4 regions of the Ligilactobacillus cholophilus genome follow, and region 3 is predicted to be linked to each of the others. Evidence: predicted binding sites of a transcription regulator. Region 3 holds the regulator's gene; each other region holds the start of a gene.
The links. The regulator NrdR, encoded in region 3, represses ribonucleotide reductase genes. The targets are predictions, from matches to a motif close to ACACNATATATNGTGT.
Positions count from the first base shown of each region.

Region 1: the regulator NrdR is predicted to act here: its motif matches at 4,742-4,757, upstream of pnuC (nicotinamide riboside transporter PnuC).
Region 2: the regulator NrdR is predicted to act here: its motif matches at 6,094-6,109, upstream of QPK35_RS06745 (deoxynucleoside kinase).
Region 4: the regulator NrdR is predicted to act here: its motif matches at 2,620-2,635, upstream of nrdD (anaerobic ribonucleoside-triphosphate reductase).

Region 1 covers NZ_CP127832.1:1,280,743-1,288,846, forward strand. The annotation lists gene dnaB (replicative DNA helicase) at 1-1,074, opposite strand, end outside; gene rplI (50S ribosomal protein L9) at 1,219-1,668, opposite strand; gene QPK35_RS06690 (DHH family phosphoesterase) at 1,679-3,703, opposite strand; gene pnuC (nicotinamide riboside transporter PnuC) at 3,891-4,655, opposite strand; gene QPK35_RS06700 (DUF1002 domain-containing protein) at 4,867-5,898, shown strand; gene QPK35_RS06705 (hypothetical protein) at 6,017-6,454, shown strand; gene QPK35_RS06710 (PTS fructose transporter subunit IIABC) at 6,622-8,104, opposite strand, start outside.
Region 2 covers NZ_CP127832.1:1,292,179-1,300,282, reverse strand. The annotation lists gene gap (type I glyceraldehyde-3-phosphate dehydrogenase) at 1-921, opposite strand, end outside; gene QPK35_RS06765 (transcriptional regulator) at 1,406-1,651, shown strand; gene QPK35_RS06760 (AAA family ATPase) at 1,773-3,926, shown strand; gene QPK35_RS06755 (AbrB/MazE/SpoVT family DNA-binding domain-containing protein) at 4,077-5,243, shown strand; gene QPK35_RS06750 (DUF4767 domain-containing protein) at 5,297-6,055, shown strand; gene QPK35_RS06745 (deoxynucleoside kinase) at 6,235-6,978, shown strand; gene QPK35_RS06740 (universal stress protein) at 7,109-7,618, shown strand; gene QPK35_RS06735 (hypothetical protein) at 7,672-7,896, opposite strand; gene QPK35_RS06730 (hypothetical protein) at 7,935-8,104, opposite strand, start outside.
Region 3 covers NZ_CP127832.1:326,315-334,418, forward strand. The annotation lists gene murC (UDP-N-acetylmuramate--L-alanine ligase) at 1-400, shown strand, start outside; gene QPK35_RS01840 (Bax inhibitor-1/YccA family protein) at 493-1,185, shown strand; gene polA (DNA polymerase I) at 1,320-4,001, shown strand; gene mutM (DNA-formamidopyrimidine glycosylase) at 4,013-4,840, shown strand; gene coaE (dephospho-CoA kinase) at 4,840-5,439, shown strand; gene nrdR (transcriptional regulator NrdR) at 5,452-5,922, shown strand; gene QPK35_RS01865 (DnaD domain protein) at 5,938-7,272, shown strand; gene dnaI (primosomal protein DnaI) at 7,290-8,104, shown strand, end outside.
Region 4 covers NZ_CP127832.1:874,555-882,658, forward strand. The annotation lists gene nrdG (anaerobic ribonucleoside-triphosphate reductase activating protein) at 1-341, opposite strand, end outside; gene nrdD (anaerobic ribonucleoside-triphosphate reductase) at 325-2,544, opposite strand; gene QPK35_RS04645 (DUF1292 domain-containing protein) at 2,779-3,075, opposite strand; gene ruvX (Holliday junction resolvase RuvX) at 3,091-3,525, opposite strand; gene QPK35_RS04655 (IreB family regulatory phosphoprotein) at 3,525-3,803, opposite strand; gene alaS (alanine--tRNA ligase) at 4,007-6,652, opposite strand; gene QPK35_RS04665 (DEAD/DEAH box helicase) at 6,892-8,104, opposite strand, start outside.

The DNA of each region.
Region 1 (8,104 bases), 630 kb from region 3:
AGCAATAATTGGCACTTTTAGTTCTTTTGCTAATTTTTTTAATTGCCGTGAAATTTCTGACACTTCTTGTTGTCGACTTTCCTTATTTGAACCCTCAATCAATTGCAAATAATCGACAACGATTAGTCCTAAACCACCTTGTTCTTTTGCTAATCGACGACACTTAGCTCTAATTTCTGACATTTTAATTCCTGGGGTATCATCAATAAAAATATTAGTTCCTGATAATGTCCCCATCGCAACCGTTAATGCATTCCATTCTTGATCATCTAGTTGACCATTTCGCAAGTGGTTTGCATTAATACCACCCTCAGCACAAATCATTCGATTAACAAGTGATTCTGCACTCATTTCTAAAGAGAAAATCGCAATATTTGCGTCTGTAGCTTTCCCTACATTTTGTGCAATATTCAATGCAAAAGCAGTTTTACCAACAGCCGGACGAGCAGCTAAAATAATTAAATTATCTGGCTGTAAGCCTGATGTCATTTCATCAAAATCATGATACCCTGTTGGTAATCCCGTGATTTCTTCTTTTTGTTGTGATAGTTCTTGAACATCTATCATCGTTTGGTCTAGAACCTGACTAATTGACTTAAAGCCTGCACTATTTTTATTTTCTGCCACATCCATGATTTGACGTTCAGCACTATCTAGAATTTCTGTAACATCATCATCTTCATTTTGTGCTAAATTGATAATATTTTGTGATGCACTAATCAATCGTCTTAAAAGTGCCTTGCTTTGAACAATTTTTGCATATTCACGAATATGACTACTTGATGGAATATTATTCATCAATTCACTTAAATATACTGGTCCCCCAGCATCTTCTAATTGATTAGAACGTTGTAATTCATCTGCAACTGTTACTGGATCAATTTTATCTCCACGATCATCAACCGCCATCATCGCTTTAAAGATTACTTGATTTGCACGATTATAAAAATCTTCTGGCATTAAAAATTCAACTGCATCTGCAAGGGTATTACCATCTAAAAAAATCGATCCTAAAACTGTTTGTTCGGCACGCGCATCATGCGGCATAACATTTTCTATTCCATTATTATCCACAAGCTTATCCTTTCATATCATAGAAAAAATATGACAAATTAAATCAGTATGAAACATGTTACACCATAAAGTCCATCATTTATATTCATTAATTCTGATTTAAATCGTCATATTCTTGAATTGCCACCCTGACTAATTTAATAATTATTTTTCTGAAATATGTACTCTGATTGTCGCAGTTACCTCATTGTGGAGTTTCACTGGAACATTTACATATCCCATTGAACGAATTGGTTGAGGTAAATCCATTTTACGCTTATCGATTTTAATATCATATTGTTTTTGTAATCCTTGTGAAATTTGTTTTGAAGTTACTGAACCAAATAAGCGACCATCTTCGCCTGCTTTAGCTTTTAATTCAACAACATATTTTCCAGATTCTAATTTTTGCTTTAATTCCTTTGCTTCTGCTAGAATTTCAGCTTCCTTTTTAGCTTCAGCTTTTTGTTGAGCTCTTAATTGACTCATTGCTGTTGCGTCTGCTTGCTTTGCTTTACCACTTTTAATTAAAAAATTAGCATATCCTGCAGCCATTTCTTTAACTTCGCCACGTTTACCTTTTCCTCTTACATCTTGTGTAAAAATAACCTTCATTTTAATCCTCCTAATCTTCTGTTGCATCTTGAGGTTCATCATCAGCTTTTAATATTGCTAATAAACGTTCTCTAGCTTCGGCAACCGTTATATCTTTAATCTGAGTAGCAGCATTAGCTAAATGTCCGCCACCACCCATTTTTTCCATTATAATTTGAACATTAATTGAATTATCACTCCGTGCAGAAATTCCAACGGTTTCATCATCACGGCGCGTAATTGCAAATGTAGCTTGTATTCCGCTAACTTGTAATAATGAATCAGCTGCCTGAGCTGCAATCACTGAATCATAGATTTTTTTATCCTCACCGGTACACAAGGCAATGTTGCCAATAAACTCTGTCCGATCAATTAAGTGATTACGTTGCATATAGCTACTTTCACTTTCTTTCATTAAATGACGAGCCATCTTTAGATCAGCTCCCATTGATCGTAAATAACTAGCAGCATCAAATGTTCTTGTCCCTGTTCCTTGAGAGAATGACTGAGTATCAACAATGATCCCTGTTAACATTGCTGTTGCTTCCAACGAATTAATTGGTTCACTATCACGTGATTGATATTCAAACATTTCTGAAATCAATTCACATGTTGAACTTGCATATGGTTCAATATAAACCAAAATTGGATTTTCTGGAAATTCTTCTCCACGCCGGTGGTGATCAATAATAACACATCGATTAGCCAATTTTTCATAAAGATCATGGCTAATTGAAATTGATGGCTTAGAATGATCTGCTAATACTAATAAACTATTAGCTGTTATTTTTTCTAATGCCTCAGTTGGAGAAATGATACTATCCTTAATTTCAGGATATTTATCTAATTCATCTAAGAGTCGTTTAACATCAGAATGAATATGTTCTTTATTCAAAACAATCCAACATCTTTTGCCATTCATTGATGCAATTCGGCGAATTCCTAAACAGGCTCCAATTGCATCCATATCTGGACGCTTATGTCCCATAACAAAAACTTGATCTGATTGCTTTAACAATTCACTTAAAGCTTGAGAAATTACTCGAGCACGTACACGAGTACGCTTAGCCATCGGATTAGTATTACCACCGTAAAAACGTGCTTGTCCCTTTACTTCACGTACAACAACTTGATCACCACCACGTCCTAGTGCTAAATCAAGGTTAGATTGTGATAGTTCTGTTAATTCATTTAAATCATCTTCACCGTATGCAATCCCAATACTTAAAGTAATTGGCGAATTGCTTTTAACTGTGCGTTCACGAATACGATCTAAAATTTCAAACTTATGTTGTTCAAGCTTAGCTAATGTTCCTGTATAGCCAATCATAATATAATGATCTTCATCAACACGTTTTAAAAACATTCCAAATTCTTTAGCCCAGTCTGATAAAGCACTTGTCACAAAATTACTTAAGTTTGAAATATCTTTATCATTCATTGCTTTTGAAACTTCATCATAGTTATCTAAAAAGATTTGCCCAATCATAACGTGTGAATTATCATATTTTTCTTGGATTTCAGCATAATGAGTAACATCCATCATATATGCCACTCCAATATCATCTTGAATCATTAAATCAAATACATGATTGTTCCATTTTACTTGTTGACTTTTTTTATCACTTTGATGATTTTTAAAAATTTCCATTAATGTAGGATCAATATCATTTATTTTTTTCCCTAAAATATCTTCTTTTCCAAAATATCTTTGCATATAAGGATTGATCCATTCAACTTCATAATCATCATTAAAAAAGATTGTCCCAATCGGCATTCTAATCAAACTGTCTTGTCTGCCTCGTTTTAACCGATACGATAAATCAGAAATATATTCACTGGTTTCTTCTTTTAAGTGTTTTAGCATAGTATAACCAACAACGGTGATTATAATCACTAAAATTAAAACAAAAACACCTGTCAATGGACTCACAAAAAATGCAAGGCCATCGCTTATGATTGCTAATCCTAGCATAAAAAGCGCAATTATACGCATTCGATTATCTTTCATAAACTCAGGAAGACGCCAGAATTTTTTTGATGTTCTTTTTTCCATAGTTTCCCTCATTTTATTAAATATATCCTTATATATTTTACCACATAATTCAATTCGATAATTTAACTCAGATAATACAAGAAAAAGCCCCGGAAAACCGAAGCTTTTTTCTTGGTTATGAGTTTGATTGTACTTAGTATACAATTCTTGTCAGCATTTGTCATTGGATTTAATAAATTTTTTGTTTTTATTTTCCTGTTTCTGAACGGAACCAACCTTTTCTACTAAAGAATGCATACATATCATTTAAGAAGAAGATTGAATAACTAAAGATCAAAGCAAAGTTTCCGGCTCCTTCTAACATTGTTTGTACCCATAATGCAATGGTCAAAACTGAAGCCAATGTCCATACAAAATATTGTTCACGTTTACGATTTAATTCTAAAAGTGATCCTGTAACAGACATTGCTAAACTCATACTGTCTAAAAAGACGCGTGGGTCGTTTGTTAAACTGAAAATGTAATGTAATACTGCCCATGAAAGTAAGAAAAAGATTCCATACTTAATCCATTCAAGCCAGCTTTCAAATTTTTCAGCCTTAATATCATCATTCCATTTTGGATCCAAAATACAAAAAATATCTAAGAATAAAATATAGCCAATTTGTTCCCATACATTTGCATAGTTATGTGCAATAAATGCTGTAGTAGCAATACATAAAGCACTAATTAATCCAGCCCATCCTTGAATTCCAGAACGGTTAGAGATACCAATTACACATGCTACTGATAAATTTCCACCAATAAATGCAATAATTGATGTGAATGGATGACTAGCGAATGATTGCACTAATGAAATAATTTGTAAAATAAAGTTAAATGCTAATAATCCATAACTGAATTTACCCCAGCCTTTGCATTGATCAATTAACCAATTAAAGTATCCTTTACGAAATACATTTTTTGAATATTGTGGTAAATGGGTCAATACATCCCGATAACGGTCAAACATATACTAAAACTTCCTTCTAAATTTTTTTGTTATTAAAAACAACATTTTTCATTATACATACATATAGTATGTATATCAATAACAAATTACAATATATTGTATTTTTCTGTCTTTTTTTGTTTTTTTTCGAATAAAGTTCATAAATAATTTGAATCATTATATTTAAAAAATGATAAAATTCGTATATAAGAAAATAGAAAGGAAGTTTGTTATGAAAAAAAACAAACTATTATTACTTTTAATAAGTACTTGCATGTTAATCACAACTATTAGCATGCTACCATCAACTAATCAAATGGTCTTTGCTGATGAAAGTACATCAGAAACATCAAGTTCAGAATCAAATAGTCATCAAACTTTAAATTCTGCATATGTTGTTTATGGTGCCGGAACTTCAAGCGAAGTACGCTCACAATTAGATGATATTTTTGGCGTAGATTCCTCATTTAAAAAATTGACAGCTACTGCCGCAGATTATAACAAGTATATTGCTAATGGCAATTCTGGTACTACTAATGCCGCTATGATTAGTTCTGTTGCAATTGCACCAAGTGATCCTGGTTCTGGGGTAAAAGTTAATATTAAAAATTATGAAGGCGATAATAATATCACTGAAGTAACAGCTCAACAATATGCTATGGTTGCCCAAATGGCTGGTGTTAAAGATGTCACTATTGTCGTTTGTGCTAACCGCCCTGTATCGGGAGAATCAGCTCTTACAGGAGTATATGAAGCCTTGGCTGAAGACGGAGTTCAACTAAACACTCAAAATACTTCAACAGCTAATGAAATGTTAACTGCTACTCAAAATGCTATTGATGACAATAAAGATGATAAGAAGTATCCCGGAAAACTAATGGCTGCTATTGGAGAAGCTTCTAAAGAAATTTCTAAGCAAAAACAAAATGATAATGGACAAAATCTAGCAACAAAACAAGATATTCAAGATATGCTTGATAAAGCTTTAGCTAAACAAGGCATCGAAAATAAAACTAGTGATGAACAAAAGAATAACATCGTAAATGCTTTGATTAATTTCCAAAATTCTCCAATTTCTGCCGATAAATCTTATACTAAAAACGTTAATAACACAATTGAAAATGTTAAAGATTCTACTGGTAATTTAATGAATAAGGCTAAAGATTGGATGAATAGTAAAGAAGGACAAGCCGCTACTCAAAATGCCAAAAACTGGTTTGAACGTTTTGTTAACTGGGTTAAAAATCTTTTTGGTTGGAATTAATTATAATGCAAAAAAGCTTGGCGTTATGCCAAGCCTTTTTTCTTTTACTTTAATGACAATAGATATATTTTAATGAATGAAGGGTGAAACCTAAATCTTTAAAAATTGGGAGTGTTAGATTATGGATTACGCAAAGAGACAATTAAAAGCATTGAGTAGAATTTCAAAGAAAATCATGGACGCTGAGAACCACTTAACAAAAATTGAAGACGGTGTCGATGAAAAGAAACATCGTACTGCACAACATGAAACTATTAAAGACATCAAATCAATTTTGAAACATGCTGTTAAGGTTGATAAAGATGAAATCAAGATCATGGTGCATGAAGATGAAGGCCACAAAGACTCAGTACAAAATCACTACGTATATGAAGAAGACGAAGAAGATGTAATCAAACATTTACGCGAAGAATTTAAAGAATTGGACAAAAAACTTGACCAATTGAAGGGGTCTGAAGGTTATGAAGTTAAAGCATTCTTAGCCGAAAAAGATTACATTGAAAAAGCTAAAGAAATTTTAGTTGAAGCACACAAATTTGATGTTGATGACGAGTAAATTAATTAATTTACAAAATAAATAGGTTCGAGCCCTAAAATAAAAGAGGTTATGGCTTATGTGTCACAACCTCTTTTTAACCGATTAAATTTTACTGAACTAATAACCATTTCAAAATCTTGACTAAATAAAAAAAGGTAGCAGTCAATTTGCTACCTTTTTATTTATTATTCATATGGATCTTCAGAAACTTTCTTCTTCACTAACCCCATAATAATTCCCGCAATAATTGCGCCAATTACTGTTGCTAATACATAACCAACCCAATTAGTTGCTAATGGTGTTACCCATAAACCACCATGAGGAGCAGGAACCCCAACTTTCATCAAACCAACAATTCCTCCACCAATTGCTGAACCAATTACACATGATGGAATAACACGTAATGGATCCGCTGTAGCAAATGGAATTGCTCCTTCTGTAATAAATGAGAATCCTAATACCCAGTTAGTAACACCTGCTTGACGTTCTTGTTTTGTAAATTTGTTCTTAAATAAAACTGTACCAATAGCTGTAGCAAATGGAGGAATCATACCACCAACCATTACAGCAGCCATTAAAATTGCAGCTGTTGCTGAATGTGGATCATTAGCAAATGCTCCTGATGCGAAAACATATGCAGCTTTGTTAAATGGGCCACCCATATCAATAGCCATCATTCCAGCAAGGATAGTTGTTAATAAGACTAAATTACCTGTACCCATGCTATTTAAGAAATTAGTAATCCAAAGGTTAATTCCAGAGAAGATTGGATTAATAATGAAGTACATAATCAATGCAATAAAGAGTAATCCAAGGATTGGATATAGAAGCATTGGTTTCATTCCTTCAAGTGATTTAGGTAATTTAGCAAAGAGTTTCTTTAAGCCAACCACAATGTATCCAGCAATAAAACCAGCTGCGATACCACCTAAAAATCCTGCTGATGAAGCAGCACCATGTTGAATATTTGCGATATATGCTCCACCAAATGATCCCTTATAAACCATTGCCATAAATCCACCAACAAAACCTGGCATTAAGGCTGGTTGATCACCAATTGATTCAGCAATATATGCAGCTAATACAGGTACCATAAAGGCAAATGCCATATTACCAGCATTGTTCAAAAAGACAAATGCTTCTGATTTTGAACCACCCATGTAGTTTTCAACTACAAATGAAAGGGCCATCAAAATCCCACCACCAATAACAAATGGAAGCATGTGTGAAATACCATTCATTAATTGTTTGTAGATATTTGCCCAAATTCCTGAACCTGATTCTTCTTGTTCGTTAGAACTATCATCACCATTTGCATGATAAATAGGTGCCTTATCATCTAAAACATCTTGAATTAATTTTTCAGGTTCCTTAATCCCTGCTGTTACAGGTTTATTTACTAAATGCTTACCATCAAATCGACTCATTGCAACTTTTTTATCTGCAGCTACAATAACTCCTTTAGCACGTTTGATTTCGTCATTTGTTAATTCATGTTTGATACCTTCTGAACCGTTTGTTTCAACTTTGATATCAACACCCATTTTTTTAGCTGTTTTCTTTAAGTTTTCTTCTGCCATATATGTGTGAGCAATACCATTTGGACATGCTGTAACAGCTACAATATATGGTTTGTCACTATTCGCAGGCGTTTCTGCTGCTTTTTTC
Region 2 (8,104 bases), 620 kb from region 3:
GCCTTCGCCTTCACCGACAACTTGTGTTTGTGATGGGTCAAATACTGAACCAAATGATGTACCGATGATATCGCTTGATACGATTTCGTCTGCGTTGTAACCAAATGATTCGTTACCATCTGTTACCTTCTTAACAGCTTCGTTTACTTCTTCAGCTGTAACTGCTTTGTCTAATGTTACAACTAATTCTGTTACTGAACCTGTGATTGTTGGTACACGTAATGCGTGTCCATCTAACTTGCCGTCTAATTCTGGAACTACCTTACCTAAGGCCTTTGCAGCACCTGTTGAGTGAGGAATGATGTTTTGTGCAGCAGCACGTGCGTTACGTACATTACCTTTGCGGTCTGGACCGTCTTGTAAGTGTTGTGTTGCTGTGTATGCGTGTGTTGTTGTCATTGTACCTGCTTTGATACCAAATGCATCGTTAACAGCCTTTGCCATTGGTGCTAAGCAGTTTGTTGTACATGATGCAGCTGAAATGATGTTTGCATCTGGTGTGATGATGTCATCGTTTACACCGTAAACAACTGTTGGCATGTCACCTGCTGGTGCTGATACAAGAACTTTCTTTGCGCCAGCCTTCAAGTGTGCTGATGCCTTTTCTTCTGATGTGTAGAAACCTGTTGATTCAAGTACTAAATCAACACCATCGTTCTTAACCCAAGGAATGTTTGTTGCATCTGCTTCTGCATATACAGGGATTTCCTTACCGTTTACGATAAGTGAGTGATCTGTTGCAGATACTTCTGCATCAAATTGACCATGAGCTGTGTCATACTTCAATAAGTGAGCTAACATAGCTGGTGATGTTAAGTCGTTGATAGCAACGATTTCCAAATCATCTGATACTTCAGCAATCCGACGGAATGCTAAACGGCCGATACGACCAAAACCATTAATACCTACTTTTGTAGTCATATTAATATTCCTCCTAAAAGGTAAAATTTGAATGATGAAAATCATCATCCCTTAAACAAGTTTTATTATAACGCTATATCATTAAAAATAACAACTAATATCTTACGAAATTAGAAATAAAATTTAAATAAAAATATTATACTAAAAAAACTTTAATATATGGATATTTTTTTAGATAATTAATTTTAATTAAAATATAAAAAAAGCCCCTTCCAATTGCCAGTAGACCTCAACAGTTCTATGTATAGTAATAGAATTGCTTCTATTACTATATAGCCCGATACGGCAATTTGGAAAGGGTGGTGTTATTACAAACACCATCATAATAATAACATTATGAATTCATAAGTTAAGTATCAACAACGAAATACCAAGAATTGTTGTAAATTTCAAAAAAAGCAAAATTTATTTTACATTTGTGGTATTTTACACTTGTAATATATTACAAATGTGATATACTAATAGTCGTAGGGATGTGATAGAGATGAAAATCGATATTAAAAGTTATCTCGATCACCAAGAATTAACAATTTATCGAGTAGCTAAAATATCGGGTTACGGTTACACAACTCTACATAAGTCGTTTAACAAAGAGCAATCAAAGGCTACTTCGATGAATTTGCGAGATCTTGATGCGTTAGCACAAGCCCAACATAAAGCAATGTGGGAAGTGCTTCGAGAATTAGAAGAAGGATATCTTGTAAATGACGACAGAAAAGATGATAGATAGTAAGGTTTTGTAACCGCAGGAAGTCTTGGTTGAGTCACTTTGGTTTGTGTATCAGTCAGACTTTTTTGTTATCAACTCTTACTGATATATATTACTTAAGAAATTTAGGAGGTATGCTACTATGGCTGATATTCCAGTAGGACCATTTGATAATATGGATGATATTTTTAATCAATTAATGGGAGGTATGAATGGAATTAATTCCGAAAATCGTCGTTATTTAATTAACGGACGAGAAGTAACTCCTGAAGAATTTGCAGAATACCGTAAAACAGGAAAATTACCAAAGGGTGCAAATGCACAAGGAGCACAAGTTGCAGGTAAAGCTAAGAAAGATGGTATCTTAGAAAAATTAGGACGCAACTTAACTCAAGAAGCTCGTGATGGTAAGTTAGATCCTGTAATTGGTAGAAATAAAGAAATTCAAGAAACAGCTGAAATTTTGTCACGTCGGACAAAGAATAATCCTGTATTAGTTGGAGATGCCGGTGTAGGTAAAACAGCTGTTGTAGAAGGATTAGCACAAGCAATTGTAAACGGAGATGTTCCAGCTGCTATTAAAAATAAGGAAATCATTAGTATTGATATTTCTGGTCTAGAAGCAGGGACACAATACCGTGGAAGTTTTGAAGAAAATATCCAAAATTTAATTAAAGAAGTAAAACAACGTGGAAATGTAATTTTATTCTTTGATGAAATTCATCAAATTTTAGGCGCCGGTGGTATGGGTGGCGACAATGGCTCAAAAGGTTTAGCAGATATTTTGAAACCAGCATTATCACGTGGCGAAATTACAGTAATTGGTGCAACTACACAAGATGAATATCATAATACAATTATGAAAAATGCAGCTTTAGCACGTCGTTTTAATGAAGTTACAGTTAATGCGCCAAGTGCAGAAGATACATTTAAGATTTTACGTGGAATTCGTCCACTTTATGAAAAACATCACAATGTAGAATTGCCAGACAATGTCTTAAAAGCAGCTGTGGACTATTCAATCCAATACATTCCACAACGGAGCTTGCCAGATAAAGCAATTGATTTAATTGATATGACTGCTGCACATTTAGCAGCACAACATCCAGTAACAGATGTTAAGGAAATTGAAAAGCAAATTGCTGCAGAAAAAGAAAAGCAAGAAAAAGCAGCTGAAGATGAAGATTATGAAGCAGCATTAAATGCTAAAACAAAGATCAAAGATTTGCAAAAGCAAATTGATAACCATGCTCAAGAACAAAAAGTCACTGCAACAGTAAATGACGTTGCTGAAGCAGTTGAAAGATTAACTGGTATTCCAGTATCTAAGATGGGTGCTAGCGACATTGAACGCTTAAAGACAATCGGTGACCGTTTGAAGGGTAAGGTTATTGGTCAAGATGAAGCGGTTGATGCAGTAGCACGTGCAATTAGAAGAAATCGTGCTGGATTTGATGAAGGAAACCGTCCAATTGGTAGCTTCTTATTCGTTGGACCAACTGGTGTAGGTAAAACTGAATTAGCAAAACAATTAGCTTTAGATATGTTTGGTTCAAAGGATGCGATTATCCGACTTGATATGTCAGAATATTCAGATAGAACAGCGGTATCTAAATTAATTGGAACTTCAGCAGGATACGTTGGTTATGAAGATAACAACAATACGTTAACTGAACGTGTTCGTCGTAATCCATATTCAATTATCTTGTTAGATGAAATTGAAAAGGCTGATCCACAAGTTATTACTTTATTATTACAAGTGTTAGATGATGGACGTTTAACTGATGGTCAAGGAAATACTGTTAACTTTAAGAATACAGTAATTATTGCTACATCAAACGCTGGATTCGGTAACGAAGAATTAAACGGTAATGAAAAGAAGGATGAAGATATCATGAAGAAGATTGCTCCATACTTCCGTCCAGAATTTTTGAATCGTTTCAATGCAGTTATTGAATTCTCACACTTGACAAAGGATGACTTGAAGAAGATTGTTGATTTAATGTTGACTGAAGTTAACCAAACTTTAGCTAAGAAAGACATTGACTTAACAGTTTCTGAAAAAGCTAAAGATTACTTGATTGAACAAGGTTATGATGAAGCAATGGGAGCACGTCCATTGCGTCGAGTAATTGAACAACAAATCCGGGATAAAGTAACAGACTTCTATTTGGATAATCCAAATGTAAAACATTTAGCTGCAGATATGGAAGATGGTAAGTTAGTTATCACAGAACGTAAGTCAGCTGAAAATAAGGATCAAAAAGAAGAAAAGAAGACAGATGAAAGCAAGTAATTAATAGTTATAAGCGGTTCACTGACTTTTATAAAGGGAATCATGATTATTCATGATTCCTTTTTTTGTATATTTTGAAGGAAAAGCTAAAAAGATAAGAGCGTTTTGTTATAATAAAAAATGAAACTTATTTTTGAAAGGAAAATAATAATGACCAAAATAAAGGTAACATTACCTGATGAGGTAGTTGAAAAATATAACATACATGATGGTGACAAATTTCATATTAGCGAAAAACATGGAGAAATTCGTCTCAAAAAAACTAATAATACTAGCAATAAGCGTCAATTCAATGTAATGTGGCTAGTATTAGCATCAATTATTGCAAGTGCTATTTTTGGCTTATATATTAATGCAATACATTTAAAACAAGTTCCATTGGTTGGGAATCAATCAATTGCTAGTGGTTTGATTGTATTAGGTGGTTTATCAGGAATGATAATGTTTAGTACCTATTTCATTGTAAACCGAAAAAACATCACTACTAATTATTCAGCGCATACTTTTTGGAGAACATTTCCAGTGATCGTAATATCGTTCGTACTAATTTTAGCACTTGCTTTAATGGGAATTGCATGGGGAATGGGAAGAATTTTCACAGGAATTACTTTTGGCCATGTTACAGCAATAATGTTATTTTTAGTTTTTGTTTTAGCAATCAATTATATTATGGTCAGAATTGGCTTAGCTGTAGATTATGGCATGTTAACGACAATTATGATTTTAGTGATTATTAGCGGTGCAGTATTATCAATGGCATCTAACGGTAAAAATTGGTGGCAACATAATCTTAGTTTTTTAGGTACTAAAAATGCTAACAATAGCTGGCAATTTAATTTAACGCTTGTTTTTTCATCATTATTAATGGTTGCGTTAATTGATTATATTTTTGTTTCATTACATGATGTAGTTAAAAATTCATGGCGAACAATTACATTAAGAATCTTATTGACTTTAACGGCTCTTGATGTAGGTGCTGTTGGGGTCTTCCCTAACAATGCAAATTTCCATATTTTGCATGATAAAGTTGCAGGATATTTAGTTTATTTTATTATCATCTTAATAGTAGGAATTCGTTGGCTTTTACCCGAAGTGGGAAAACGGTTCTTAACTATTTCATATGCAATGTGTATAGGACTAATTGTTGTTGATTTAATGTTTAAACCATTCTATCTGATTTCATTAACAGCTTTCGAATTGATTGCTTTTGTTCTTGCTTTCGGATGGATCTTATTACTTTTTGATACAATGATTGGAATTGTAGAAGATGATGGACAAAATTATCAAATTAAACTTAAATTTGATAATAAAGATTAAAAAGGAACATCTATAATTAATTACCGGGGAAATAAATGTAAGGAGATTAAATAATGAAAAAATGCCCTAAATGTGGGAGCGAGAATCCAAAGAATGCCAATTTTTGCAAGAAATGCGGTAAAAGTTTACTAAATGTAAAACCAGAAACTCAATCTTTACGACGAACAGGAAATCATAATGGAGGGCAAAATTATAATCATAAAAGATATAAATATATAGTATTTTTAATTGCTGTCATTATTATTTTAATTGGATGGATGCTACTTTCAAAATCAAGTAATGAAAGACATTCAAGTGAAGAATCGATGTCAATAGATGTTGTACAGAGTGCAAAGAGCAAAAAAACAACAGAATCGACTTCAAAATTGGAAAGTTCTTCTTCAAGCCAGACAGTGAAACTATGGAATAGTAATAAAGCTAGTCAACTTGCATCATTCATGCAGTCTTGGGGAAATCAAATGAATCAACAATATGAAAATTGTGGAGAAGATACAAATAATGATGTTGATTTTCATGATTACCATTTTCCAAATGATTTCGGTAATATTAATTACAGAGTTAATAATGAACCAGTAAGCGTCACTTGGTCAGCGGATGGACAGGGTGATGCAGATTATAATGTAGTTGCAATTTATAGTGATGCAAATAATCCAAGCAGTGCAGGGACACACTTGTACTTTTTTGCAATTCATAATGGAAGTCCAATTGTTTTAATTACAGAACAAAGCGATGGAGAAAATCAATTGAATTTCAAAGAAACTGCCAATCGAGACTTGCGGGCAGGATTTGAAAAAATTGTCAATGAAAATTAAAAATTTATAAAGAGACAATGCCCATTTAGGATATTATTCCACAATATATAGTAATCATAAGCGTTTTTCATCGCAAAATATTGACTTTATTTTTTAAATAAATGGGCGTATGATATAAAGTGCAATTAAAAAAGAGACTAGTTTTGTCTGGTCTCGGAGGAAAGGATGCATCTATCATTTTGATTACACTTTCAGGTATTATCGGATCAGGCAAATCAAGCCTTACACAAATTTTATCAGAGGAATTAGGAACAAAAGCTTTTTATGAACCAGTAGAAGACAACCCTGTATTGCCTTTGTTTTATAAAGGTAATGAGATTGCTGCTAAAAAGCGTTCAGAAGGAGATAAAGAAGCTACTAATCCTTACGCATACTTATTGCAAACATTCTTTTTAAACCGTCGTTTTGCAATGATTAAACAAGCAATGGAAGAAGACAATAACATTTTAGACCGTTCTATTTATGAAGATGAGATCTTTATGCGTATGAATACTGAAATGGGTAATGCTACAGATGTTGAATATGATATCTATAAGAGCTTGCTTAGCAATATGATGGAAGAATTACCATATGCTTCACATAAAAAATCACCAGATTTGATGATCATGATCAATGTATCTTATGATACGATGCTCAAGCGAATTGAAAAACGTGGTCGTGAATATGAATTGGTCGAAAATGACCCTTCATTAGTTGATTACTATCACCGTTTATTAAAACAATATGATATTTGGCGTGATGAATATGAAGCATCTCCAATGCTTGTAATCGATGGAGATAAATTTGATTTTGTAACTAATTTAGAAGACCGTGTAACCGTTCTTGAAATGATTGAAAGTAAATTAGTTGAATTAGGCAATTTAACAGAAGAAAAATTTGCTGAATTAAAAGAAAAACATAAAATTATGTTAGATGAAATGTAATTAAAAGTGGAATGAGAATTAGTTTTTAAAGAGCTATCTTTAAGGCTAGTTCTCATTTTTTATAAATATGTTCTTTGCTTGAAAAAAATAATTGATACAGCTATCATTAAAATAGATAGGAGTGTTGATTATGGCATTAGGCTACAAAAAAATTTTAGTAGGTATTGATGGTTCAAAGGGTTCAGAACAAGCTTTATTTGATGCTTTAAATATAGCTAAAAGAAATGATGCTCATTTAGATGTTTTATGGGTATTAGATATGAATTCACTTGAATATGGTAATGCGGGGATTACTTTAGATGGTGAACGAATTTACAAAGAAGAACAAGAATGTGAAAAATATATAAATGATCTTAAACAACATTTGATTGAAGAAGGATTACCTGAAAATAAAATTGCAGTTCATTTGAGATTTGGTAATCCAAAAACAGTAATTGTCGAAGATTTTCAACCTGAATATCAAAATGATTTAATTATTGTAGGGGAAACAGGTAAGAATTTCTTCAAACGTATTATTGTTGGTTCAGTTGCCTCATATATTATGCGGACTGCTAAGTGCGATGTAATGATTGCAAAGGCACCTGAAAAGATTTTATCAAAAGAAATTGATATTGATTTGAAAGATATTGACGCAGAATAATTATAACCTAAGATTAGATCTTGTAACTCTTTTATGATCTAATCTTAGGTTATTTATTTTCTGCGTTCTTTAATTTTTTTAACGAGATATTGAATTGCAACTGTCATTAATGATGTAAATGTACTTAAAACGATGAAGTCAACAATTAATAGTAAAATCATCCCTAATGATAAGGATGGATGCAAAGAAAATTGTTGAATTGTGAATGCTAAGCAACCAATTAATACAATTGCATTAATAATAAATATTATTGTTAAATTTCGTTTTAAATGTTTCATAGACACTCCATCTTTATTAGAAATTTAAGCAGACTGAATTATTCGCTACCTACGATGCTGCGAACTTGCATTCCAAGATTTTCCCAAAACTTATATGGATTTTGTTTAAAGTCATCCGCAAATGTTTTGAAACCTTCACGGGGAACCATTTCACCAAGACGTTCACTCATTGCGCCTCTAACCCATAACTTTTCATCTTCCACGTCCC
Region 3 (8,104 bases):
TATTATTGATGACTATGCTCATCATCCACATGAAATTCGTGCTACGTTAGATGCTGCAAGACAACAATATCCAAATAAAAAGTTAATTGCAGTTTTCCAACCTCATACATTTACGCGTACCATTGCTTTAATGGATGACTTTGCAGAAAGTTTAAATATTGCAGATCAAGTTTATTTAACTGATATTTTTGGGTCTATTCGTGAAAACAGTGGAAATGTTTCTTCTGCTGATTTAGGTAAGAAAATTACTAAGGGTGGCGAAGTATTAAAATTGGATAATATGTCACCATTATTAGATTATCATGATGCAGTAGTAATATTTATGGGTGCAGGTGATATTCAAAAATATGAACGTGTATATGAACAATTATTAAGCGAATTAAGTTTAAATAATAATTAATACTTAATCATATAAAGGTAAAATTTAATTAAACAATAATAAACTATGATATAATCCTTAACATACAAATTAATAACTAAGGAGAGAATTTAATGAATAATTTTGATCAACAATCATCTTTGAATACTCAAGGATTAAATCAATTTCTTTCAAAGATGTATGCCTACATGGCGGGAGCAATTGCTATCTCTGCAATAATGGCATATGTTACAGCAAGATTTTTAGCAAGTACTATTTTTTCAAGTCCATTAACAATGATTGTGCTTGGAATTATTTTAATTGCGATGGTATTTTCATTATCATTTAATCCTAATCGAGCACCAGCGATGAGCATTGCAATGTTATTTATTTATGCAGCAATTGAGGGGATTCTCTTTTCTTCAATTTTAACTGTTTATGCCTCAAAAGATATTACAATGGCTTTTGTATCAGCTGCTGTAGTTTTTGTAGTTTTAAGTGTGTTTGGATTAAATACAAAAAAAGACCTATCTAGGATTGGACGACAAGCAATGGCTGCATTATTTGCATTATTTATTGTTTCAATAATCAATTTATTTTTAAAGAGTGCAGCAATTGAATATGTGTTCAGTTATATTGGAGTTGTTATTTTCACAATTTTAACGGCTTGGGATACTCAAAGAATGAAACAATTATATGTTGAATATGGTAATCAAATAGGTGTTACTAATTTAGCTATAAATGGAGCTTTACAACTTTATTTAGATTTTATTAATATTTTTATTTACTTATTAGAAATTTTTGGAAATAACAGTGACAATAATTAACAAAAAACTATGACATTAGTCATAGTTTTTTTATTAGCCTTAAAGTAGTGATATTTAAATATCTTGCTTCTTTTTAATTTTAGTGATGATTTGGTAAAATATACTTAATATTATGTGATTAAAGGAAGAAAAAAATGAGCAATCAAGAAAAAAAATTATTATTAATCGACGGAAATAGTGTTGCATTTAGAGCATTTTATGGTTTATATAATTCTTTGGATAAGTTTGTAAATCATGATGGCTTACATACTAGTGCAATTTATAGCTTTAAAATTATGCTTGATAAGTTGCTCAAACAATTGCAGCCTACAAATGTTTTAGTAGCGTTTGATGCTGGCAAAGAGACATTTAGAACAGAAAAGTTTAACCAATATAAGAAACAAAGATCAAAGACACCAACAGAATTATCTGAGCAATTTCCGTTTTTGCGAGAAATGTTAGCAGATTATGGGATTAAAAGTTATGATTTAAAAAATTATGAAGCAGATGACATTATTGGTACATTAGCAAAAGAAGCTGAAGAGGAAGGCTTTATTACTACGATTGTGACAGGAGATCGGGATTTAACTCAATTAGTTACTGCTAAAACAACTGTTGCAATTACAAAAAAAGGAGTAAGTGATATAGAAGAATATACTCCGGACTTTATTAAGGAAAAATATGGATTAGCACCAAAACAAATCATTGATATGAAGGGATTAGTGGGAGATACTTCAGATAATTATCCTGGCGTAACTAAAGTAGGCGAAAAGACAGCAATTAAATTATTGAAGGAATATGGATCTATCGAAGGAATATATGAAAACATCGATAATATGCGTAAATCTAAAATGAAAGAACATTTAATTGAAGATAAAAAAGTTGCTTTTATGAGTAAAGATTTAGCTACAATTAGACAGAATGCTCCTTTGAAGATTGGTCTAAAAGATACAAAATGGAATGGGATTGATTACGATAAGTTAATTGAATTTTATCATCAAATGGATTTTAAACGTTTTTTAGAGGAGTTAAATTTAGATGATAATGCCGATTGTGATAAATCAAAAAATATTGAGCCAATTAATTTTGAAGAATTAAATCAAGATAATCTTACGACTTTATCTAATATTCCTGAAAAATCCTCAGTGGTTTTTCATCTAGAAATGGATGGGGATAATTATCATGTTGCACCGATTATTGGTTTCTCACTAATGATAAATCAAAAAATTTATACCTCAAGAGATTTTAAATTGTTGCAAACTCCAATTTTGAAAAAAATTATAGAAAATCCTCAATTAAAATTAGACGTTTTTAATGCGAAAAGAAATTATGTTGGTTTGAATCGACTTGGAATTCAAATGACAAATGTAGACTTTGACCTACTTTTAGTATCTTATCTATTAAATAATATTGATAATAGTGATGACCTTGGGCTTCTTGCACATGAACATAATTATTTAAATATTGAAAGCGATGAGGAATTCTATGGAAAAGGTTCAAAACATTCTATTCCAGAAGATAATGAAGTTTTATTAAGTCATTTAGCTCATAAAGTACAAGCAATTGCTGACTTGAAAAATAATTTGTTTAAACAATTAGAAAATCATGATCAGGTAGATTTATATAAGACAATTGAGAGGCCATTATCAATTGTTCTTGCTCAGATGGAAATAGCAGGAATTAAAGTTGATGTTGATCGCTTGAAAGCAATGCAAAGTGAATTTAAAGAACGATTAGCAGAAATTGAACAACAAATATATCAAGAAGCAGGCGAGAAATTTAACATAGGATCTCCTAAACAATTAGGAGTAATTTTATTTGAAAAGTTAAAATTACCAGTTATTAAAAAAACTAAAACGGGATATTCAACAGCTGTAAGCGTGTTAGAAAAATTACGTGGTTTAAATCCAATTATAGATAATATTTTGATGTATAGACAAATTTCAAAATTACAATCAACGTATATTGAAGGTCTGTTAAAGGTAGTTTTATCAGATGGTAAAATACATACTCGATATACACAAACTTTAACAGCTACAGGTAGATTGTCTTCAGTAGATCCTAATTTGCAAAATATTCCAGTAAGGTTAGAAGAAGGAAGGAAGATTCGTCAAGCCTTTATTCCAAGTCATAAAGGTTGGCAGATTTTTTCATCTGACTATTCACAAATTGAGTTGCGTGTTTTAGCTCACATTTCAGGAGATAAAAATATGCAAAAAGACTTTAAAGAGGGTTCAGATATTCATGCAAGTACAGCAATGAAAATTTTTGGATTATCTAGTCCTGATCAAGTAACTCCTAATATGAGAAGGCAGGCAAAAGCAGTTAATTTTGGAATAGTTTATGGTATTAGTGATTATGGATTGGCACAAAATATTGGAATAACACGAAAACAAGCTAAAAAATTTATTGAGACATATTTTGATTCTTTCCCTGGAGTATATAAATATATGACAGAAATTGTTGAACGAGCAAAGAAACAAGGATATGTAGAAACATTGTTCCATAGAAGACGTTATTTGCCTGAAATAAATAGTAAAAATTATAATTTACGTTCATTTGCTGAGCGTACTGCAATGAATTCGCCAATTCAAGGAAGTGCTGCTGATATTATTAAAATTGCGATGATTCATATGCAAGAAAAATTAAAAGAAAAGGGTCTTAAGGCAAAAATGCTTTTACAAGTGCATGATGAATTAATATTTGAAGCGCCTAAAGAAGAAATTGAAATTTTAGAAAAACTTGTACCTAGCGTAATGGATTCAGCAGTTAAATTAAGCGTACCTTTGAAAGTTGAAAGTGCTAGTGGAAATACATGGTTTGATGCTAAGAAATAAGGAGGATTCGAATGCCAGAATTACCTGAAGTAGAAACTGTAAGAAGAGGTGTCTCAGCACAGGTGTTAAATATTAAAATAAAAAAAGTTGATATTTATTACACTAAAATGATTGTTGGAGACATTGATAATTTTAAAAAAAATATTACAGGACAGAAAATTGAAAAAATAGACCGTAGAGGTAAATACTTACTATTTCGTTTTTCAAATAATTATACGATGGTTTCTCATTTAAGAATGGAAGGAAAATATTTAATTGAAGATCATGACGTTCCTTTAGAGAAACATAGTCATGTTGTCTTTGAATTAGATGATGGTCGTGATTTGAGGTATAATGATACCCGTAAATTTGGACGAATGCAATTAGTAAAAACGGGAGAAGAATTGAATCTTCCTGGAATAAAAAAACTTGGTCCAGAACCATTATGTGATGATTTTACAGTTGATGATTTTTATCAACGATTACAAAAAAAGAAAAAAATGATAAAACCAGCTTTACTAGATCAAACTGTAGTAACAGGATTGGGTAATATTTATGTGGATGAAGTTTTATGGATGAGTAAAATACATCCTCAAACGATTGCTAGTCATTTGACTAAAGCTGATGTGAAAAAATTACACGATAATATTATTAAAGAATTAAAGTTAGCTATTAAAGCACAAGGGACAACTGTTTTTACTTTTAAAACTGCTTTTAATCATGCAGGTGATTTTCAAAATCAGTTACATGTTTATAGAAGAACGAATGAATTATGTGAACGTTGCGGTACAAAAATAGAACGAATTGTAGTTGGGCAACGTGGTACACATATATGTCCTAAGGAGCAAAAAATAAAATAATGACATACGTATTAGGTTTAACCGGTGGAATTGCATGTGGAAAAACAACTGCAAGCAATATTTTAAGGGAATTTGGTGCAAAAATAATTGATGGGGATATTGTGGCTCGCCAATTACAATGTAAAAATCAAATCGGACTTAATAAAATAGTTACTGAATTCGGTACAGAATATCTATTATCAAATGGAGAACTTAATAGAAAGAAGTTAGGCGATTTAGTTTTTAATAATCAAAAAGAACTAGAAAAATTAAATCAAATTATGTCTCCACTAATTAAACATGAAATTTTAAATGAATTACAAAATCTAAAACAAAAACAAGTTAAATTAATTGTATTAGATATTGCACTTTTATTTGAAGGAAAATACGAGCGCTTTTGTACAAGTACGATGGTAATATGTACAACACGTGAACGACAGATTAAGCAATTAATGGAACGTAACCATTTTACTAAACAAGACGCAATAGCACGTATTGATGCTCAAATATCAAGTAAAGTACGGAATCAAAATGCAGATTTTATCATAAAAAATGATGGTACATTTGAAGATTTAAAGCTAAAAATGATAAAATGGTTGTCAATGAATAAGTTGTTATAAGAGGTGAAAAGAATGCTTTGCCCACAATGTCATAATAATAGTTCACGTGTAGTGGATAGTAGGCCAGCAGATAATGGTCGCGCGATTAGAAGAAGACGTGAATGTGAAAAATGTGGTTTTAGATTTACTACATTTGAACGAATTGAAACTACACCTTTACTTGTAATTAAGAAAAATGGAGCACGCGAAGAGTTTAATCGTGATAAAATTCTTCATGGAATAATGAGAGCTGCGGAAAAACGCCCAGTAGGTATGGATAAAATCACAAGTGTAGTAGATGAAGTTGAACAAAAAGTTCGTGCTGTAGGCGGAACCGAAATTTCTAGTCAATTAATTGGTGAATATGTCATGAGTATTTTAGTAGATGTTGATGATGTAACATATATTCGCTTCGCAAGTGTTTATCGCGAATTTAAAGATATGAAATCATTTGCACAAGAATTGCAAGAATTAATGAAGAGAAATGGAAAAGATGCAGATTAATAAGGAGGAGAGACTTTGAATCACAATTTATTAGCAACAGATCAATATAAAGTGGTTTCAAGGTCTAGTTTTCAAGATTTTCACTTTGAAACTTTAACTCAGTTATACCAACCATTTATAGGGACAGCAAGTGTTTCATTATATACAACATTAGTATCACAGTTAGAAACAGGAAATTTTCAACAAATTACGGCTACTCAACATGAACAGTTATTAATTACATTAGGAATTAATTTATCTGAATTTATTGATGCTATTAAAAGACTTGAGGCAGTTGCGTTGTTAAAGTCTTATCGCAAATTGGATGATACATTAATGGTATATGAGCTATTGCCTGCTAAGGATGGACAAAGCTTTTTTAATGATGAATTATTATCATCAATGTTGTTGCAATATGTTGGTGACCAAAGGTTCGCTTTATTAGTTGAAAAGTTTGAAGGAAATCATTGGTCAAAAAATGAATTTAAAGAATTGACACATTCATTTGCAGATGTCTTTGAAAAACAAAATTTGAAAACTTCAGAATCTTCTCTTAGAGTTTCTCAAAATGATAGTAAAAAAATTGTTATTCCTGAAAAATTGGACTATCAATTCATGAAAAAAATTTTGCAAAATTCATTTGTTAATGTTCAAGATGTTACAAAAAATTTAGAGACCATTAATACAATTGCGATGATGTACGGACTGGATGAAATGCAAGTCGTTAAATTAATTGAAGAATCATTTGATGTTGCGCATGATAGGGTTAACTGGTTAGCTTTTAGAAAATTAGCAAGCCAAAAATATGAATTTATTCTTAAAAATCCGTCTATGCATTCTGATTCAAGGGAAAATGAAAATAAAACTGTTGAGGCAGATAATTTTAATGGGAATGAAGAAAAAATTTTATTCCAAGCATTTCAAGAATATGCCCCAATGGAATTTTTAAGTGCACTAAAAGAAGAACAAGGGATGCCTTCGATTTCCAATGAGGAACGAATTACAATCTCGAAAGCTGTTTCTGATGGTGGCCTTCCTTTAGCTGTGATTAATGTATTAATTCATTATATGTTAGTTGATCAACAAATGAGTTCTATTAATCAAAAATATTTTGAAAAGACTGCATTAGATTGGATGAAACAAAAGATAAAAACTCCACAGCAAGCAATTAATTATATTCTTAAGAGACAAGCTGGAATGAGAAAAAAATCTACGAAATTTCAATCTAAGGGTCGTAAACCGATTGTTGAAAAATTACCAGATTGGGCCAAAAAACAAAGTAATGAAGAAAAGAGTCAAAATATAAGTAATAGCGAAGAAATTAATCAAGATATTAAACGATTAATGAAAAAAATTAATGATGATCACTAAGTGAGGTATGAACAAATATGGATAATATAAGCGACGGATTAAAGCGACGCTTTCATGATCAACAATTACGTGAAAAATATCTAACATTATTTAATCAAGTGATACAAGATAATGAAGTTGCAAATTTTTTGAAAGAAAATCAAGATAAATTATCAAAAGAAGATGTAATTAAGGGTTTTAGCAAATTATATGAATTTGTAACAATAAAAGATGAAATGAAGGCTGGTAAAAAAACTTTCGCGCCTGGATACGCACCATATTTAATTGTGAGTGATCATCATATTGAAGTTGTATATAAACCTACAGAGTCGTTTTCAAAACAAAAGAAGAGTCAACAATTAAAGGACAATATTAAAGCAATTAATTTGCCTAAAAGTTTGCAGAAGGCTCGAATTGAAAATTATGATATCAAGGGACGTGAAGAGCCCTTAAAAGCAGCATTAGAATTTATTGATAATTGTACAACGTATTTTAAACAAGATAATGGAAGTTTTCCTAAAGGATTATATTTATCTGGAAGTTTTGGTGTTGGAAAAAGTTATTTATTAGCTGCAATAGCAATTAAATTGGCAGAAAAAAATATTGAAGTTCGATATTATCATTTTCCAACTTTTGTAGGCGAAATGATGAATGCAATTAGTGAAAATCGAACAAGTCAGATAATTAATCAAATAAAAAACACTGCCGTTGTTATTTTTGATGATATTGGGTCTACACAAATTACATCTTGGATAAGAGATAACGTTCTCGGTGTAATTTTAGAGTATAGGATGGCAAATGAATTACCAACATTATTTAGTTCAAATTTGTCAATTAGTGAATTAAAGGATCA
Region 4 (8,104 bases), 550 kb from region 3:
TTGCGTATCTTTTTTGCTAATCTCAAAGTAACTTGAGTATTAAGAAATGGTTCGCCACCTAAGAAAGTTATTCCTTGTACATATGGTTGTGCTAAATCTTCCATAATTTGTTCTTCTAAATCATCATCATAAACCTGTCCATAATGAAAGCTTTGTGCTACCTTGTTATAACATCCTGGACATAAAAATTTACATCCACTTACGTATAAACTACAACGTACACCTTCACCATCAACCATATTAAAAGGTTTATAATCTGCAATTCGCATCTCACTTAGTTCACTAGCTAACCATTCTTGTGGCTTAGGATTATTTGGTTCTCTCCTATTTCTCATTTTCATTACTCTTTTCTAAAGTGTTCTTTAAATCGCTTTGCTTATGGCTAGCATGATTTGCCATTTCTTTCGCCATTGAAGGTGTCACATTTTTATGTCTTGCTGCAATTTCTTCATGTCTTCCGTGAATCATTGGTCTTTGTAATGGATTTCCTAAATAACCACAAGTCCGTTTTACACAATCACATGTCTTGGGATCATGGTTTCCGCATGTTGGACATTCAAATCCACGTGCAGTTGCTTTAAATTCACCTTCGAATCCACATTTATAACATTTGTCAATTGGCGTATTTGTTCCTAAATATCCAATCTTGTCATATGACCAATCCCAAACTGCCTCAAGAGCTTTAGGATTTTGCTTTAAGTTTGGATATTCACAGTAATGAATAAAGCCACCACTTGCATAATGTGGATAATCCATTTCAAATGTAAGTTTTTCGAATGGACTTGGATGTTTACGAACATCATAATGGAAACTATTTGTATAATACTCTTTATCAGTTATATCTTTTACCCGACCAAATTTTTTAATATCTAATTGGCAAAAACGGTCAGTTAACGATTCACTTGGTGTTGAATATACACTAAAATGATAGCCATATTGTTTTGCCCAACTCTTACAATGATCATCTAAAGTTTTAACAACTTTAACTGTAAAATCATGAGCAGTTTGATTATGTTCCCAATTTGGACCAAAGAAAACTGTACCTACTTCATATAAACCAATATAACCAAGCGAAACAGTTGCACGATCTCGATTAAAGAACTTATCAACACTTTCATCTGGCTTTGCTTTCATTCCAAAAGCACCATATTGATATAGAATAGGTGCATTTTGAGGTTTAGCACCTTCTACAATTCGTTTTACTCTAAATAATAAAGCGTCTCTTACAAGATGTAGCCGATCTTCTAAAATTTCCCAGAATAAATCTTGATTTCCCTTTGATTCCATTGCAATACGTGGAAGATTTAAAGTTACAACTCCCATATTTGCACGCCCATCATTTATTGCCTTACCATTTTCGTCTGTCCATTTTGGTAAGAAAGAACGACAACCCATTGGAGATTTAAAATTACCAGTTATGTCAACTAATGCTTGATAATTTAAAATATCTGGATACATTCTTTTAGAAGAACACTTTAAAGCAAGTTGTTTAATATCATAATTAGGATCTTCAGAATAGTAATTTACACCTTTTTTAATTGCAAATAATAATTTAGGAAAAATTGCTGTTCTATGATTTTTACCTAGTCCATCAATTCTTACTTGTAATATTGCTTTTTGAATTTCACGACTAATCCATGAAGTTCCTAATCCAAATCCTACTGAAGTAAATGGTGTTTGACCATTTGTAGTAAATAATGTATTTATTTCATATTCCAATGCTTGCATTGAATCATAAATATCTTTAATAGTTTGCTTTTTAGCGAATTTTTCTTGAACTGTTTCATCTGAACTTAATTGTTCTGCTTCTTTTAAATGTTTCTTATAATTTTTATTTGCGTAAGGTTCGAGTAATGTGTCAATATGATCAACTGTACAACCACCATATTGTTGACTTGAAACACTTGCAATAACTTGTGTAATTTGTGCTACAGCTGTTTGGATTGATTTTGGTTCTTCAACTTCTGCATTTCCAATTTTAAATCCATCTCGGAACAAAGTTTCAAAATCAATTAAACAACAATTACTGTATGCTTCAAGTGGAGAATAATCTAAATCATGGAAGTGAATATTTCCTTTTAAGTGGGCCTTCGCAATATGTTCAGGCATCATTGTTAATCCTGTTGTTTTCCCAACAGCACCTGCAATTAAATCACGTCTAGTACTGAATAACTTACTATCTTTATTAGCATTTTCATGAACTAATCTAGCATCTTCATTTACTAGTCGATTCAATCTTTGTACTGGATTAATTTGTTCTTTAAATTCTGTTGCAATCATTTCCTTATGCTTTAAATAGTTTTGAACTTGTTCTGAAAAATCCATATTTTTTAAAACATTTAGAAAACTCTTTTCAATTTGATCTGTTGAAACTTTATTTTGACCACTCAATTCTTTTGAAAATGATTCTAAAATTTCATTCTCATTTTCTGATAAGGATAAATCATTGATCAAAAATTTAATTTTATAAAGTTCAAATGGAACTTCAAATCCATCTCTTTTAATACATGTTTCAGGTAATTGATACATATTGATTTTATTCATTATTCTTTCCTCCCACTAAATATGTACTTTTATTTTAGCACCTATTCTACATGTTGTATATGTCATTTTTATTAAGTACAATATGTTGTGTAAAATAAAATAATTTGAATATTTAGCTTTTTATTTATGCAAAAAAATAAAAAAAGGAATTTCTCGCGATTGAGAAATTCCTTTTTTAGAAAATTCTTATCATTAACTCTAAGAAGGCCTTAAAAAATTCGTCCTAGAATTTTTTTATTGCATATTTTCATCATTTAAGAATGTATCCAAAACACCTTCAACCATGTCCCATTCTTCGTCACTTTCGATATCATACAATTCTGCATCTGTTGCATCACCATCATTATTTGGATCAAAAGCAAATGCTAAAACATCTACTTGTTCTTCTGGCTCAGACCCTGCTGGAATTAATAAAATATATGATTTTCCATAATCTTCTGATTCAAAAGTGAATAAAATTTCATATAAACTTTCATTTCCTTGATCATCAACTAAAGTGATTAAGTTTTCATTTTGTTTGTTATTAGCCATCATATCTCCTCGATTCTAAAGTTTCAGTAACTTTACTAATTTGCCATTTCTGTCTAAATAATTTTGTAAAATTAATGTTGCTGCCAATTTATCAATAACTTCATAGCGTTTTTTGCGTGAAGTATCTGCTTCTTCTATTAAAATTCGTTCAGCTTCAACCGTAGTTAAACGTTCATCTTGAAAATCAATTGGTAAATCAATTTTTTCTTGCAACAATTCTCCATAATGTTTAGCTGCATCAACACGGGGACCTGAAGTATTATTCATATTTTTAGGTAATCCAATTACAAATCCCACAATTTGATGCTTTTTAGCAAGTTCAACAACACGATCTAATCCAAAAACTTCATTATCTTCATCAATACGGATAATTTCGACACCTTGAGCAGTCCATCCTAATTGATCACTAATTGCAATTCCAACTGTTCTTGAGCCAACATCTAGCCCCATTATTCGTGCCAATGAATATTCATATCCTCTCTTTTAAGATATGAGCGTACAAGTTCTTCAATAATTTCGTCACGCTCATACTTCCGAATTAAGTTTCGTGCATTATCCGCACGTGGAATATATGCAGGATCACCTGAAATTAAATATCCTACAATTTGATTAATAGGATTATATCCTTTTTCTTCTAAAGCATTATATACTGTTTGCAATGTTTCATGAATTTCTTTACGTTCTTCTTGATTATAGTCAAAAAATACAGTTTTATCTGAACTCAAAATTGGCACCTCCCATGACACTTTACAGTTTCATTTTACTAAAATTCTTATTGAGTAACAATATTTTATACCATTTTTATATTGTTTTGATAATGCGATAAAAAAAATAAATTGTCAATCATTTTGCATATATTAAACTAAAATTAACATATATTCAAAAAAAGATACCAACCTTTAAAGTCAGTATCTCTTTATATTGTTAAAAATTATTTATTTTCAAGCCATTTCTTAGCTTTAGCAAATGCCTCTTGCAATCCAGCTGGATTCTTTCCGCCTGCTTGTGCAAGATTTGGACGTCCACCGCCGCCGCCACCAATTGATGGAGCGATTTCTTTGATTAAATCGCCAGCTTTCAGTCCAGATTTAATTGCATCATCACTCATTGCTACAATTAAATTAACTTTTCCATCATCGGTTGTTGTTCCTAATACAAGAACATCTGACAATTGCTTAGACTTCCATTGATCAGCTAATTGACGTAATTGGTTCATGCCTGAAACATTTACTTGTGAAGCTATTAATTTCTTACCATTAATCTCTTCAACATTTTTGAAAACATCGTTAGCTTGTTGGCTAGCAAATTTATCTTCTAATGTTTGTTTTTGTTGTTCTAATTCTTTTACTTGAGATAATGTTTGATCAATTTTATGTGGAATATCTTTAACTTGTGCTACCTTCAATTGATTTGCCACTTTATCTAACAATTGACTACGTTGTTGCATAAATTCAAATGCTTCTTTTGAAGTAACAGCTTCAATACGACGGACACCAGCACCAACTCCAGATTCTGAAGTAATCTTGAATAATCCTAATTCGCTTGTGTTTTTAGCATGATTTCCACCACAAAATTCGATTGAATAATCACCAATCTTAACTACACGTACAATATCACCATATTTTTCACTAAATAAAGCAATTGCGCCCATTTTTTTAGCAGACTCAATATCAGTTTCTACTGTTTCTACTGGTAGTGCATCCCAAATTTTTTGGTTAACAATTTTTTCAACTTTATCTAAATCTTCTTCAGTTACTGAACCAAGATTTGTAAAATCAAAACGTAAATATGTTGGCTCTACTAATGAACCTGCTTGATGCGTATGTTCACCGAGAACATCACGTAATGCTTGATCTAACAAGTGTGTAGCAGTGTGATTATTTTCTAATTTAGCATGACGCTTTTTATTAACTTTCAAACAATATGTTTGGTCTTTAGTCATTTGTTTTAATACATTAACAGTATGCATATTTTGACCATTTGGTGCATGTTGTACATCCTCAACTTCAGCAACAATTTCACCATTTTGATCTTCAATGACACCTTGATCTGCAACTTGGCCACCCATTTCTGCATAAAATGGAGTAACTGAGAAAATCATTTTAGCTTGTTGTCCTTCATTGACCTCATCAACTAATTTGTTATCAACAATTATATCTTTTAATTGACCTTCTGCATCTAAACGATCATATCCAACATATTCACTTGGAGTTTTAATGTCTGTTAATAATCCATTTTGAACTCCCATTGATTTTTCATTAGAACGTGCATTACGTGCACGATTCTTTTGGGCATCCATTTCAGCATTAAATTCTTCCTCATTTACACCTAAGCCTGCATCTTGCGCATATTCGAGCGTTAATTCTAATGGGAAACCATAAGTATCATATAATTTAAAGGCTGTTTTACCGTCAATTTGAGTTTGCTTATCTTCTTTAGCTTTAGCAATCACTTGATCTAATAATTGCATTCCATCTTTCAAAGTATTATTAAAACGATCTTCTTCCATTTTAACAACTTTTTGAATAAATTCAGCTTGTTCTAAGACTTCAGGATAAGCAGCTTTCATAATTTCTCCAACAACTGGAACTAACTTATAAATAAAAGCACCATCAATACCTAATTTTTGTCCGTGCAATTCAGCTCTACGAATAAGTCTGCGAATTACATAGCCACGACCTTCATTTGAAGGTAATGCACCATCACCAATTGCAAATGTAATTGCACGTGCATGGTCTGCAATAACTTTAAACGAAACGTCATCTTCAGCATTTACGCCATATTCTTTATTAGCTGATAATTCTGCTGTTTTTTCAATTATAGGCATAAATAAGTCTGTTTCAAAGTTTGTCTTTGCATGTTGAAATACAGAAACGACACGTTCTAATCCCATTCCCGTATCAATATTTTTATGAGGAAGTGATTCATATGTGCCATCTGGTTTATGATTAAATTCTGAAAATACAATATTCCAAATTTCTAAATAACGTTCATTTTCGCCACCAGGGTAGTTTTCTGGATCATCTTCAGCAACATTATTAAACTCTTGGCCACGATCATAGAAAATTTCTGAATCTGGACCACATGGGCCTTCACCAATATCCCAGAAGTTGTCTTCTACTTCAAAAATATGATCTTCAGGAACGCCAACTGACATCCAAACTTCTTTAGATTCCTTATCTTCTGGATAAACTGTAACATATAGTTTAGCAGGATCCATATCAAACCATTCTTTACTTGTTAAAAGTTCCCATGCCCAAGTAATCGCTTCTTTACGGAAATAATCACCGACTGAAAAGTTTCCAAGCATTTCAAATAACGTATGATGGCGCGCAGTATGACCAACATTTTCAATGTCGTTTGTACGAATTGATTTTTGAGAACTTGTTAAACGATGATTCTTAGGAACTACTGTCCCATCAAAATATTTTTTCATCGTTGCAACCCCTGAATTAATCCATAATAAAGTTGGATCATCTTGAGGGATTAGTGGTGCACTTTTTAAAACATCATGATTTTTAGTCTTAAAAAAATCCAAATACATTTGGCGTACTTGAGTACTTGATAATTCTTTCATGTCTTTTCCTCTTTCCAGTACTTATGCAAAACAAAAGTATCATCACTTGTAAGGATTAAATTTCATGGTGCTGCTTACTTGTAATGATACCTACATAACATAATAAAATATATCTAAAACAAGGAGTATTATTAACTAAAACTTAATCTAGCACCTTATTAAAATTTAATAAAATAATCAGTTAAAATTAATAACACCATTTTTACTTTAGGATAAAAAATAATTTAATATTTGTCAATTTATTTTGAGTTTTTACGAGCCTTTTTAGCTTGTCTCATTGCTTGTCGTTGTGCGATTCGTCGTTTTTGTTGTTGGTCACGTTTAATTGCACGTTGAATTTTCTTTTTATATCCAGGTTTGTGTTTTTTCTTTTGTTTGTTAACCATTCCTTGCAATTTAGGATCCATTTGGTCATTTACTCGGCGTCTCTTTTGTCTACGATTACGATCATATGAATCTATAACTTCACCATTTTTAATTGCTTTAGGTTTAAACTTAATACCCATTGATTCCAATTCTTCAATTTTTCGTTCTTCATTAGGTGCATATAGAGTAATCGCAATTCCACTCATATTATTTCGACCAGTACGACCTACACGATGAATGAAAAATTCCAAATCATTTGGCAAATCATCATTAATTACGTGTGAAACACCTGAAATATCAATTCCCCGAGCGGCCAAATCCGTTGCAACGACATATTGATATTCTAAGTTTGCTACAGATTTCATAATACGTTTACGTTCACGTGGTTGTAATCCACCGTGAATTTTGGCTACCTTTAATCCATTTTTGCGGAGAAAATTAGTCAACTCATCGGCTCTTTCTTTAGTATTTGTAAATACTAAAGCTAAATATGGTTCGCCCATCGTCAATAATTTATAAATTAATTGATTACGATCACGTCCCTTAGTTGAAATTAACCAATTATCAATTGTGTTACTAATAATTGTTTGATTTTCAATTTTTTCAACTACTGGATTCTCCATATATTTATGTAAAAATGGTTGTAACTTTTCGGGAATTGTAGCTGAGAATACCATCATTTGCAAATCTTTAGGTAACGCAGATGCAATAGCATCTGTATCATTTAAAAATCCCATATCTAATGTCATATCTGCTTCATCCACAACAAACTGATTAACATCATGAACATCTAATGCCTGCGAATTTATTAAATCAAGAATTCTACCTGGCGTCCCAATTACAATTTGAGGTTGATGTTTAGTTAATTTTTCAATCTGTCTTTGCTTATCTGTACCACCAACATAATTTTGTACACTAATGAATTCATTTGATTCTTGCGCAATTTGTTTTGCTGCATCATAAATTTGATATGCTAATTCACGGCTTGGAGTCGTAATAATTGCTTGTAATGAACCATTAGGATTTACATTTTGGAAAATTGGTAACAAGAAAGTATGTGTTTTTCCACTTCCTGTTTGAGATTGT